Linked DNA regions of Aquibium oceanicum. The protein of the gene in region 1 interacts with the protein of each later gene in a pairwise test. Links are inferred from orthologs where the notes say so. Each region holds a gene or a part of one and is shown in the gene's direction. Other genes may lie near its edges.

What was found.
Region 2: the proteins of leuS (region 1) and ligA interact in binary tests that used the Escherichia coli proteins (3 or more experiments, as listed by UniProt). The link is inferred for Aquibium oceanicum from one-to-one orthologs.

The regions. Positions count from the first base shown.
Region 1 is NZ_CP018171.1:273,591-281,748, forward strand. What follows is about bases 2,845-6,012. They hold leuS (leucine--tRNA ligase), read left to right. Parts: upstream 2,845-3,172; coding sequence 3,173-5,812; downstream 5,813-6,012. Other genes in these bases: BSQ44_RS01345 (YggS family pyridoxal phosphate-dependent enzyme), read right to left, coding at 2,845-3,052; BSQ44_RS01355 (LPS assembly lipoprotein LptE), read left to right, coding at 5,799-6,012. Also shown: BSQ44_RS01330 (GNAT family N-acetyltransferase), read right to left, coding at 47-493; BSQ44_RS01335 (haloalkane dehalogenase), read right to left, coding at 521-1,414; BSQ44_RS01340 (AAA family ATPase), read right to left, coding at 1,471-2,310; more of BSQ44_RS01345, read right to left, coding at 2,390-2,844; more of BSQ44_RS01355, read left to right, coding at 6,013-6,371; BSQ44_RS01360 (1-acyl-sn-glycerol-3-phosphate acyltransferase), read left to right, coding at 6,469-7,392; BSQ44_RS01365 (2-keto-4-pentenoate hydratase), read right to left, coding at 7,403-8,158.
Region 2 is NZ_CP018171.1:3,339,364-3,342,420, reverse strand. Bases 113-3,057 are described here. They hold ligA (NAD-dependent DNA ligase LigA), read left to right. Parts: upstream 113-480; coding sequence 481-2,634; downstream 2,635-3,057. Other genes in these bases: BSQ44_RS16360 (aminopeptidase P family protein), read right to left, coding at 2,978-3,057; BSQ44_RS16365 (hypothetical protein), read left to right, coding at 2,721-2,930. UniProt on the Escherichia coli protein: DNA ligase that catalyzes the formation of phosphodiester linkages between 5'-phosphoryl and 3'-hydroxyl groups in double-stranded DNA using NAD as a coenzyme and as the energy source for the reaction.

The DNA.
Region 1 (8,158 bases):
CCCATTGATCCACGCTACGCCTCCCGGCCGACGCGATGCGGGCCATCTACGACAGGTCGTATTCGATGAAACCCGTTCGCCGCGCGACATGGTCGTAGAGTTTTCGCGCGGTCGTGTTGGTCTCGTGCGTCATCCAGTAAACGTTGGTGACACCAACCGCGTTCGCCTCGCGCTTGACCTCCTCGATCAGCACCCGGCCGAGCCCCGTGCCGCGCAGTTCGGGGTCAACGTAGAGGTCCTGGAGATAGCAGTTGTTGACCTGCGACCAGCAGGTGCGGTGGAAGAGATAGTGCACGAGCCCGACGGGCTGCGTCTTTACCACGGCCAGCATGCATTTCGGCTCGAATTCGCCACCGGAATGGATGCGTTCCCAGGTGGTGCGATAGACTTCCTCCGACACCTTCGTCTCGTAAAAGTCGAGATAGGCCGTCCACAGGCGTCGCCAGTCGGCTTCGTCCTTCTGCGTCGGCACCCTCAGTTCCATGCCTTCCATGGCTTCTTCCTTCCGTCGATCGATGCCTCAGCCTTCGAACGAATCCAGCGCCGCTTTAGCCACCTCGTCGCCCCACTCCTGCACGAAGTGCCCGGCATCCTTAAGCACCAGCGGCTCGGGACAGTTCCGGATCACCTTGCGCATCGCTTCCATCACCGGAACGCCGAGCACCGGATCCTGCGCGCCGATCGCCATGAAGCTCCTGCCGCCCCAGTCCTCGCGCCAGAACCGCGCCGCCTCCCGCGAGGTATCGGCGCCTTCCATGCCTGGATCGGTCATCACCATCGCCGGAAAGCGCCGCACGCCGGCCTTGTAGGTCACGTCCGGGAACGGCGCGTCATAGGCGGCCGCCTCGGCTTCCGTCAGGTGCGGGCACGACCGCTTCATCAGCTTGCCGACCGCGAGATCCGGGTTCGCGGCGACATAGTCGCGCCACTGGACGAAGCCTTCGCTCGGCGCAGCACCGGTCGCGAGCGCCGTGTTCATGACGATCAGCCTGGAAAACCGCTCCGGCATCTCCATCGGCAGAGTCAGGCCAAGCAGGCCGCCCCAATCCTGCACGACCAGCGTGACGTTTGTCAGGTCCAGCCGCTCGATGAAGGCCAGCAGCATGCGCCGGTGGAAGTGGAACCCGTAGGTCGCGTCCTCCTCCGGCTTGTCGGAGCGGCCGAAGCCGGCGAAGTCCGGCGCCACCACGCGCCCGCCGGCCGCTGTGAAGACCGGGATCATCCTGCGATAGAGATAGGACCATGTCGGCTCGCCGTGCAGGCAGAGGAACGTGTGCCGGACATCGCGCGGACCCTCGTCGAGATAGTGGATTCGAAGTCCGTCAATGTCGGTCAGCCCCTCCGCATAATGGGGCGCGAAGGGAAAGCCGGGCAGGTTCTCGAACCGCTCCTCAGGTGTTCTCAGAATGGCCATGCGGGTTCCTCCTCCCCGGTTCGCGGCGTTTTCGCCGCAACGGTCTCGGCCTCGGGCTATCCCTGCCGTCGCGCCATGAAGGCCAGCCGCTCGAACAGGTGCACATCCTGCTCGTTCTTCAACAGTGCGCCATGCAGCCTCGGCAGCGCGTTCTTCGCATCACCGCGCAGGTCGGCCGGATCGACGTCGTCAGAGACGAGCAGACGGATCCAGTCCAGCGCCTCCGAGGTCGACGGCTTCTTCTTCAGCCCCGGCACGTCGCGCACTTCGTAGAACTGCGTCAGCGCCGCACGCACGAGGGTCTGCTTGATGCCCGGATAGTGCACGTCGACGATGCGCTGCAGCGTCTCCATCTCGGGGAAGCGGATGTAGTGGAAGAAGCAGCGGCGCAGGAAGGCGTCGGGCAGCTCCTTCTCGTTGTTGGAGGTGATGATGACGATCGGTCGCTGCGCCGCCTTCACCGTCTCGCCGGTCTCGTAGACGTAGAACTCCATGCGGTCGAGTTCCTGCAGCAAATCGTTCGGGAACTCGATGTCGGCCTTGTCGATCTCGTCGATCAAAAGCACGACCTTCTTACCGGCCGCGAAGGCCTCCCAAAGCTTGCCGCGCTTGATGTAGTTCCGGATGTCGTTGAAGCGATCGTCGCCGAGCTGGCTGTCGCGCAGCCGCGACACGGCATCGTATTCGTAGAGCCCCTGCTGTGCCTTGGTGGTGGATTTCACGTGCCACTCGATCAGGTCGAGGTCCAGCGCGGCGGCGACCTGCCGGGCGAGTTCGGTCTTGCCCGTCCCCGGCTCGCCCTTGACCAGCAGCGGCCGCTCCAGCGCGATCGCCGCATTCACCGCCACCATCAGATCCCGGTCGGCGATATAGGCCGACGTGCCTTCGAAACGCATGCGCAGATTTCCCGGATGATTGTTCAAACTTGTCGCGAACCCTAGGGAGTGACACAAGCAGGCGCAAGCCGCGAGTGCCTCACCGGCTGCCGAAGATGGCCGAGCCGACGCGCACACTGGTGGCGCCGAAGGCGATCGCGGTCTCGTAGTCGCCGGACATGCCCATCGAGAGTTTTTCCACCCCTGCCTCGCGCGAGAGCTTTTCGAGAAGCGCGAAATGCGGGCCGGGATTTTCCTCGAAGGGCGGGATCGCCATCAGGCCTTCGATGGCGAGGCCATGCAAGTCCCGGCAGCGCTCCACGAAGGCGACCGCCTCGCGCGGGTCGATCCCGGCCTTCTGCTCCTCAAGCCCGGTGTTCACCTGCACGTAGATGCGCGGGAACTTCTCCTGCTTCCTCATCTCCTTGGCCAGTTCGGCGGCGATTTTCTCCCGGTCGACGGTCTCGATGACGTCGAACAGCGCCACGGCCTCCCTGGCCTTGTTGGATTGCAGCGGCCCGATCAGGTGCAGCTCGATGTCCGGGAACCCTTCCATCAGTGCCGGCCACTTACCCTGCGCCTCCTGGACACGGTTCTCGCCGAAGACCCGCTGGCCGGCCTCGATCACCGGCCGGATCGCGTCCGCATCGAAGGTCTTCGAGACGGCGACCAGCGTCACCGCGCCAGGCTCGCGCCCGGCCTCCTTCGCGGCGCTGGCGATGCGTCGCCTGACCTCCTGGAGCCTGTCGACCGCGCTCTCCATCTTCATGTCTCCGACTGCAATTCGACCGGCAGGCGCGCTGCCCGGAGTTGACGCTCCCGGCAATCCGTGGTGAAGGTCCGCCCGGCATTTTCCGGCACCTTATCGAGCGAATTCACGGTCATGGCAACCGAACGATACAATCCCCGCGTGGCGGAGCCGCGCTGGCGGAAGGCCTGGGACGAGGCCGGGCTCTTCCGGACAAGGAACGACGATCCGGGTCCGAAGTACTACGTGCTGGAGATGTTCCCCTATCCGTCAGGGCGCATCCACATGGGCCACGTGCGCAACTACACCATGGGCGACGTTGTGGCGCGTTACAAGCGGGCCATGGGCTGCAACGTCCTGCACCCGATGGGCTGGGACGCGTTCGGGCTGCCGGCCGAGAACGCCGCGCGCGACAACAAGGTCAATCCGCGCGACTGGACCTATGCCAACATCGAGACGATGAAGGGCCAGCTAAAGACCATGGGCCTGTCGCTCGACTGGGACCGCGAGTTCGCGACCTGCGACCCGAGCTACTACAGGCACCAGCAGAAGATGTTCCTCGACTTCTGGAAGGCCGGGCTGGTGGAGCGCAAGTCGGCCAAGGTCAACTGGGACCCGGTCGACATGACGGTGCTCGCCAACGAGCAGGTGATCGACGGGCGCGGCTGGCGCTCCGGCGCGCCGGTCGAGCAGCGCGACCTGACGCAGTGGTTCTTCAAGATCACGAAGATGAGCCAGGAGCTGCTCGACAGCCTGGACACGCTCGAGCGCTGGCCCGACAAGGTCAAGCTGATGCAGGCGAACTGGATCGGCCGCTCAGAGGGTCTCCTGATCCGCTGGCCGCTGGCCACGGACACCGCGCCTGAGGGCGAGACCGAACTCGAGGTCTACACGACCCGTCCCGACACCATCTTCGGCGCCTCCTTCATGGCGGTCGCGGCCGACCATCCGCTGGCGCGGAAGGCGGCGGAAGGCAATCCCGAACTCGCCGCCTTCATCGACGAGATCCGCCACATGGGTACCTCGGCAGCCGCGCTCGAAACGGCCGAGAAGAAGGGCTTCGACACCGGCGTCCGCGTGGTCCATCCCTTCGACGAGAACTGGACGCTGCCGGTCTACGTGGCGAACTTCGTCCTGATGGAATACGGAACGGGCGCCATCTTCGGCTGCCCCTCGGGCGACCAGCGCGACCTCGACTTCGCCAACCGCTACGGCCTGCCGGTCGTGCCCGTGGTGATGCCGGAGGACGCCGACAAGGCCAGTTTCCAGATCATCGACGAGGCCTATGTCGACGACGGCGTGATGATCAATTCGCGCTTTCTCGACGGCATGAAGGCGAAGCAGGCCTTCGACGAAGTGGCCGGACGCCTGGAGGCGGTGACGATCGGCAACCGCCCGGTAGCGGAGCGCAAGGTGCAGTTCCGCCTACGCGATTGGCTGATCTCGCGCCAGCGCTACTGGGGCTGCCCGATCCCGGTCATCCACTGCGAAAAGTGCGGTTCACTGCCGGTCCCCGACGACCAGTTGCCCGTCGAGTTGCCCGGCGACGTCACCTTCGACCGGCCCGGCAACCCGCTCGACCATCATCCGAAGTGGAAGCACGTCGCCTGTCCGCAATGCGGCGGGGATGCGCGCCGCGACACCGACACGATGGACACTTTCGTCGACTCGTCCTGGTATTTCGCGCGCTTCACCGATCCGTGGAACGAGGCGGCGCCGACGACGCTGGAGTATGTCGACGGACCGAACGGCTGGCTGCCGGTCAACCAGTACATCGGCGGCATCGAGCACGCGATCCTGCACCTGCTCTATTCGCGCTTCTTCGCCCGCGCCATGAAGGCGACGGGACACCTGGACACGGTCGAGGAACCCTTCGAGGGCCTGTTCACGCAGGGCATGGTGGTCCACGAGACCTATCGGCGCGGCTCCGGTCCGAACGGCAGCTACGTAACGCCGGCCGAGGTGAAGGTCGAGGAGATCGACGGGCAGCGCCGCGCCGTGCTGATGACGACCGGCGAGGAACTCGCCATCGGCCCGATCGAGAAGATGTCGAAGTCGAAGAAGAACGTGGTCGACCCCGACGACATCATCGCGAGCTACGGCGCAGACACGGCGCGCTGGTTCATGCTGTCGGATTCGCCGCCCGACCGCGACGTGATCTGGACGGAATCGGGCGTGGAAGGCGCGCACCGCTTCGTCCAGCGCGTCTGGCGCCTCGTCTCGGAAGCAGCTCCCGTGCTGAAGGACGCGACCCCGGCGGCGGGAACCGAGGCGGATGCGCTCGAGGTCTCGCGTGCCGCCCACAAGACGGTCAAGGCCGTGAGCGAGGAGATCGAGCGGCTCGGCTTCAACAAGGCGGTCGCCCGCATCTACGAACTGGTCAACACGCTGTCTCCGCAACTGGCGAAGGCAGGCGAACCCGACGCGGCGACCAAGGGCGCTCTGCGTCAGGCGGTGGAGATGCTGGTGTTGATGATCTCGCCGATGATGCCCCACCTGGCGGAAGAATGCTGGGCCGCCATCGGCGGCCGCGGCATGGCGGCCGAGCAGGGCTGGCCCGCATACGATCCCGCGCTGGTCGTGGACGACCAGATCGCGCTTCCCGTACAGATCAACGGCAAGAGGCGCGGCGATTTGACAATTGCGCGCGACGCGGATCAAGTTGCCGTCGAATCGGCGGTGCTCGAACTCGATTTCGTCCGTAAGGCGCTCGAAGGACGGTCTCCGCGCAAGGTGATCGTCGTGCCGCAGAGGATCGTCAATGTCGTGGTCTGACCGGGTTCACCGACGCCTTTCCTGGTTCTCCCGTGCCGGTGCCATGGCCGTGCTCGGAGCAATGGCGCTTTTGGTGGGCGGCTGTACCGTGCAGCCGCTCTACGGCAACGTCTCCTCCGTGACGCCGGGTGTCGCGGACGCGCGCATCGCGTCGATCTATATCGCGGAGGTCGACACCCGCGACGCGCAGGAGGTGCGCAACCATCTGATCTTCCTGCTCAACGGCGGCGCCGGCCAGCCGGATAATCCCCAGTACCGCATGATCCTGAAGGTTACGAAGAGATCCGCCTCCACGGTGACGCTCCAGTCGGCCTCCGGCGACAATGAACCGACCGCCGGTTCGGTCCGGCTGATCGGTCGCTACCGCCTCAAGGACACCGAGACTGACAAGACCGTCATCGAGGGCGAGCGCAGCGCCACCGCGTTCTTCGACCGGCCACGGCAGCTCTTCGCAGAGAGCCGCGCAAAGCGGGACGCGGTTGACCGCGCGGCGCGCGAAGTAGCCGAGTTCATCCGTCTGGATATGATGATGGAGTTGAAGCGAGCACAGGCGCAATAGCTTTCGGGAACCCGCGCTGGTGCTGAAAGTTAAGGCATGGACGTCATTCTTGCGTCATAGTATTCGGCCAGACAGGGGCCGATCGGAGTCGATGACCATGGACCTGCAGACGTCGCCATCCTCCATTGCGAGGCTGCTGGGTGGCCGGGCCTTCTACGGGAGCACCGTCGACATCGATTCCCACATCATCGACCAGCTGATCCACGAACGGTCCCTGAAGATTTCGCGGCACCCGCTCTGGCCGCTGATGCGGCCAGTTCTGCTGCGCATGTTCCACTATGACGAGGCCGTGCGCATGGCGGACGCCATCGCGCCGCTGAGCGGGTGGGACGCACTCCAGCACCTGAGTTCGCTGCTGTCGCTCGACATCAAGGTGTCGGGGGTGGAAAACCTGCCGGAGACGGGCGGCTTCATCCTGGCGCCGAACCACCCCACCGGCATCGCCGACGGCATCGCTGTGTTTGACATCCTGAAGGACCGTCGGCGCGACCTCACCATCTTCGCCAACCGCGATGCCCTGCGTGTGGCGGCAGGCTTTCGCGATCTGATCATCCCGGTCGAATGGCGCCCGGGCGAAAAGTCCCATTCCAAGAGCCGCGATACGCTGGAGATGACTGCCCGCGCCTTCTCGCAGGAGCGGGCGGTGGTGCTCTTTCCGTCAGGCCGCATCGCGTTCTGGAACGAAGGCAGCCTCACAGAGCGGCCCTGGCAGACCTCGGCGGTGGCGCTCGCCCGCCGCTACGGCGTGCCGATCTTGCCGGCGCATATCTCCGCGCGCAATTCGGGGCTGTTCTACTTCCTGGCCAAGCACTCGACGGAATTGCGCGACATGACGCTGTTCCACGAACTTCTGAACAAGAAGCGCTTCAGCTTCACGATCACCGTCGGCAGACCTATCGAGGCCGCGCGGCTGGTCGGCGATCCGGTCGACGTCACGGCCATGCTGCAGAAGCATACGGTCGAGGCGCTGAAGGCCGACCCGCAGGCGCAGTTCGAGCCCGCCCTCGCGACGTCCGCCTGACGTTCCCGGGTCAGGAAATCGCGGCCGTCAATCCTTCAAGCGGCAAACCACCCGACACGCTGGTTGACCATTGCTGTCCCGCGAACACGGGGAAGGCGCGCGTCAAGGTTCCCGTCGTGACGATCTCGCCAGCGCGAAGCGGCGGATTGTGCGCGTCGCGGTCGAGCACCTTCGCCAGATGCATCAGCGCCTGGACCGGTCCGTCGAGCACGTTCGAGCCGCTACCGGTATCCATCACCGCGCCGTCGCAGGAGAGTTCGAGTTCCACCGCGGCGAGCCGGGCCGCCAGACCCGGCCTGTCTGCCGGCGCGATCTCCAGCTTCGGCCCGATGTGAAGCCCGCCGTGCAGGCCGCCGTCGGCGATGCAGTCGGAGGGGGCGAAGCGCCAGCCGGGGAAGATCGACTGCACGATCTCGAAGCCAAGCGCCACCCAGTCGATGGAGGCCTCGACCTCTTCCAGGCTCATGTCGGCCGTCAGGTCGCGCCCGATCCCGAGCACGATTTCCGGCTCGATGCGCGGCTCGGGCAGGTGCGAGGCGCGGATGGTGCCGCCCGACGGAATCTCGCGGAACACCGTGTCGTAGACGTCGCCCCAGATCGGCTCGAAGACCTGGTACTCGGCCCAGATGTTGCGGTTGGTGAAGCCGATCTTTCGCCCGATCGGCCTTTCGCCGCGTGCCGAGCGGAGCCGTCGCAGTTCGGCCGTGACCGCATAGGCGGCATGGTTGTCGAAGCCGGCGATCCGCCCGGAGAAGGGCTCGACCTG
Region 2 (3,057 bases), 3.1 Mb from region 1 along the record:
TTTCGACGGTCCGCTGGCCTGGCCGGAAAAAACCCATGGATGTCATCCACTTGCCGTGCCCGGTACGTCCAGCCGAACGGAAGTTTATCCACGGGACCAGCGGGGCTCGTATCCTTGTGGACGCAGCTTGCCGGCGGGAACGGGACGTACGACCGGACGGCCCAGGCAAGTGTGGCGCCGGACGGGACCCGCGAACGGTGGCGGGGACTTTCCGGCCTCGGTTCGGACTGTGCGCCGTCTTCCGAAGGGGAGTCGGCCGGAAAGGATCGAGGGAAAACGCCGGCGGCGCATGGCAGCGCGTCGAGTATTTTTCAACAGAGGACGCAACGCCATGCGCCGTTTCCCTCGGGCACCCCGGCCGGCCACGGCGCGGGAACGCGAAAGCATGTCCGGATGGCAGGATGGCTGTCGTCGCCACTTGAACCGCCGCCACGTGGCTGGGCATAGTCCAGCGCCAATTTGCAGATCCGGAACCCTCGCATGACCACGCCCGCCAAGCCGATCGACACCCTGACGCAGGAGGAAGCAGCGGCCGAACTGGAGCGCCTGGCCGGCGAGATCGCCCGGCACGACCGGCTCTACCACCAGAAGGACGCGCCGGAGATTTCCGACGCCGACTACGACGCGCTGCGCCAGCGCAACGCCGAGATCGAGGCGCTTTTTCCCGAACTGATGCGCGAGGATTCGCCTTCGAAGGCGGTGGGTGCCGCTCCGTCGACAACTTTTGCGCCGGTTCGGCACGAAAAGCCGATGCTGTCGCTCGACAACGTGTTCTCCGACGAGGACGTGGTCGATTTCGTCGCTTCGGTGCGGCGCTTCCTCGCGCTTTCAGAAGGCGAGCTGGTCTTCACCGCCGAGCCCAAGATCGACGGCCTGTCGATGTCGCTGCGCTACGAGAAGGGCAGGCTGGTGACGGCCGCGACTCGCGGCGACGGTACGACGGGCGAGAACGTCACCGCAAACATTCGCACCATCGACGAGATCCCGAACGATCTCCCGTCTGATGCGCCGGACCTGATCGAGGTACGCGGCGAGGTTTACATGCGCCGCGACGACTTCTTCGCGCTCAACCAGCGCATGGCCGAAACCGGCCAGGTCTTTGCCAATCCGCGCAATTCGGCCGCCGGCAGTCTCAGGCAGAAGAACCCGGAGGTGACGAAGTCGCGGCCGCTGAAGTTCTTCGCCTATGCCTGGGGCGAAACCTCCGCACCACTGGCCAAGACCCAGTACGATGCCGTGCAGCGCCTCTCGGACTGGGGCTTCGTGGTCAACGACCTGATGCTGCGGTGCGCTTCGCTGGAGGAGATGCTGGCTCAGTATCGCAGGATCGAGGCGATGCGCGCGACGCTGCCCTACGACATCGACGGCGTCGTCTACAAGGTCGACCGCCTCGACCTCCAGGAACGCCTCGGCTTCCGCTCGCGCTCGCCGCGCTGGGCGACCGCGCACAAATTCCCGGCCGAGAAGGCGACGACGGTGCTGGAAAAGATCGACATCCAGGTCGGCCGTACCGGGGCAATGACGCCGGTGGCGCGGCTGAAGCCGGTGACGGTCGGCGGCGTGGTGGTGACCAACGCCACGCTGCACAACGAGGACTACATCCGCGGCGTCGGCAATGACGGCCAGCCGATCCGCGAGGGCAGGGACATCCGCGAGGGCGACACGGTCATCGTGCAGCGCGCGGGCGACGTCATCCCGCAGATCCTCGATATCGTTCCGGAGATGCGCCCGGCTGACGCGAAGCCCTATTCGTTTCCGCACAAGTGCCCGGTCTGCGGCAGCCATGCCGTGCGCGAGGAGGGCGAGGCGGCGTGGCGCTGCACCGGCGGGCTGATCTGCGCCGCGCAGGCGATGGAGCGCATCCGCCATTTCGTCTCGCGCAATGCCATGGACATCGAGGGCCTGGGCGAAAAGCAGATCGAGTTCTTCTTCAATCATCCCGACGAATCGCTGCGCATCCGCGAGCCGGCCGACATCTTTTCGCTGAAGGACCGGCAGGGGCGGTCGCTGACGAAACTCGAGAACATCGAGGGCTTCGGCGAGGTCTCCGTGCGAAAGCTCTTCGCGGCAATCGACGAGCGCCGCCGGGTGCAGCTGTCGCGCTTCCTCTTCGCGCTCGGCATAAGGCACATCGGCGAGACAAACGCCAAGCGCCTGGCGCGGCACTTCCTATCCTTCGAAAAGCTGCGCGAGGCGGCCGAGACCGCCAAGATGCCGGAAGGCAAGGGCGACCCCGGCAACGAGGAATGGCGCGAGATCGTCGGCGTCAACGGCATCGGCTCGGTGGTGGCCGAGGCGCTGGTGGATTTCTTCGCCGAAGGACACAACCGCGACGCCGTCGACGCCCTGCTCGAGGCGGATGTGACGCCGGAGGACGAGGAGCCCGTCGGCGAAATCTCCTCGCCCGTCGCCGGCAAGACCATCGTCTTCACCGGATCGCTGGAGCGCATGTCGCGCGACGAGGCCAAGGCCATGGCCGAGCGCCTCGGCGCTAAGGTCGCTGGCTCGGTATCGAAGAAAACCGACCTCGTCGTCGCCGGCCCCGGCGCCGGCTCGAAGCTGAAGCAGGCGACGGACCTCGGCATCGAGGTGATCGACGAGGACGCCTGGTTCGAGCGGGTGGGGGCAGGGTGAGGGTTGACGGCCGGAACCGGACGAGAAAAGGGGCGTTGCTTTCGTGTGCGAACGAGAGGAGCAATCCTGTGAGAACGAGAACCTTCATGGCTGGCGTCGTCGGGCTGATGGTCAATGCCGTGCTCTTCGGAACCGGCGCCGTCATCGTGCTTTCCGTGCCCGAACTGCGCGAACACGCCGCCTACCTCATCGCGGCCGTCGTCCTGGCGAGCCTTGTGGCGACTCCCCTGATCGCCTGGAAGATCGCCCCGCGAATGCGACTACGATACTGGCGAGAGCGCGAAAACGCGGCCTGATCCGCGACAGGTCAATCCAGCGCATCAAACTGCGGCCGGGTAGACGTTCAGAGCGGTCGCGCGGTCGCTTCCAGCCAGGTGCGGTCTTCCTCATCGAGCATCGGGCCGATCTCCGCCAGAACACGGG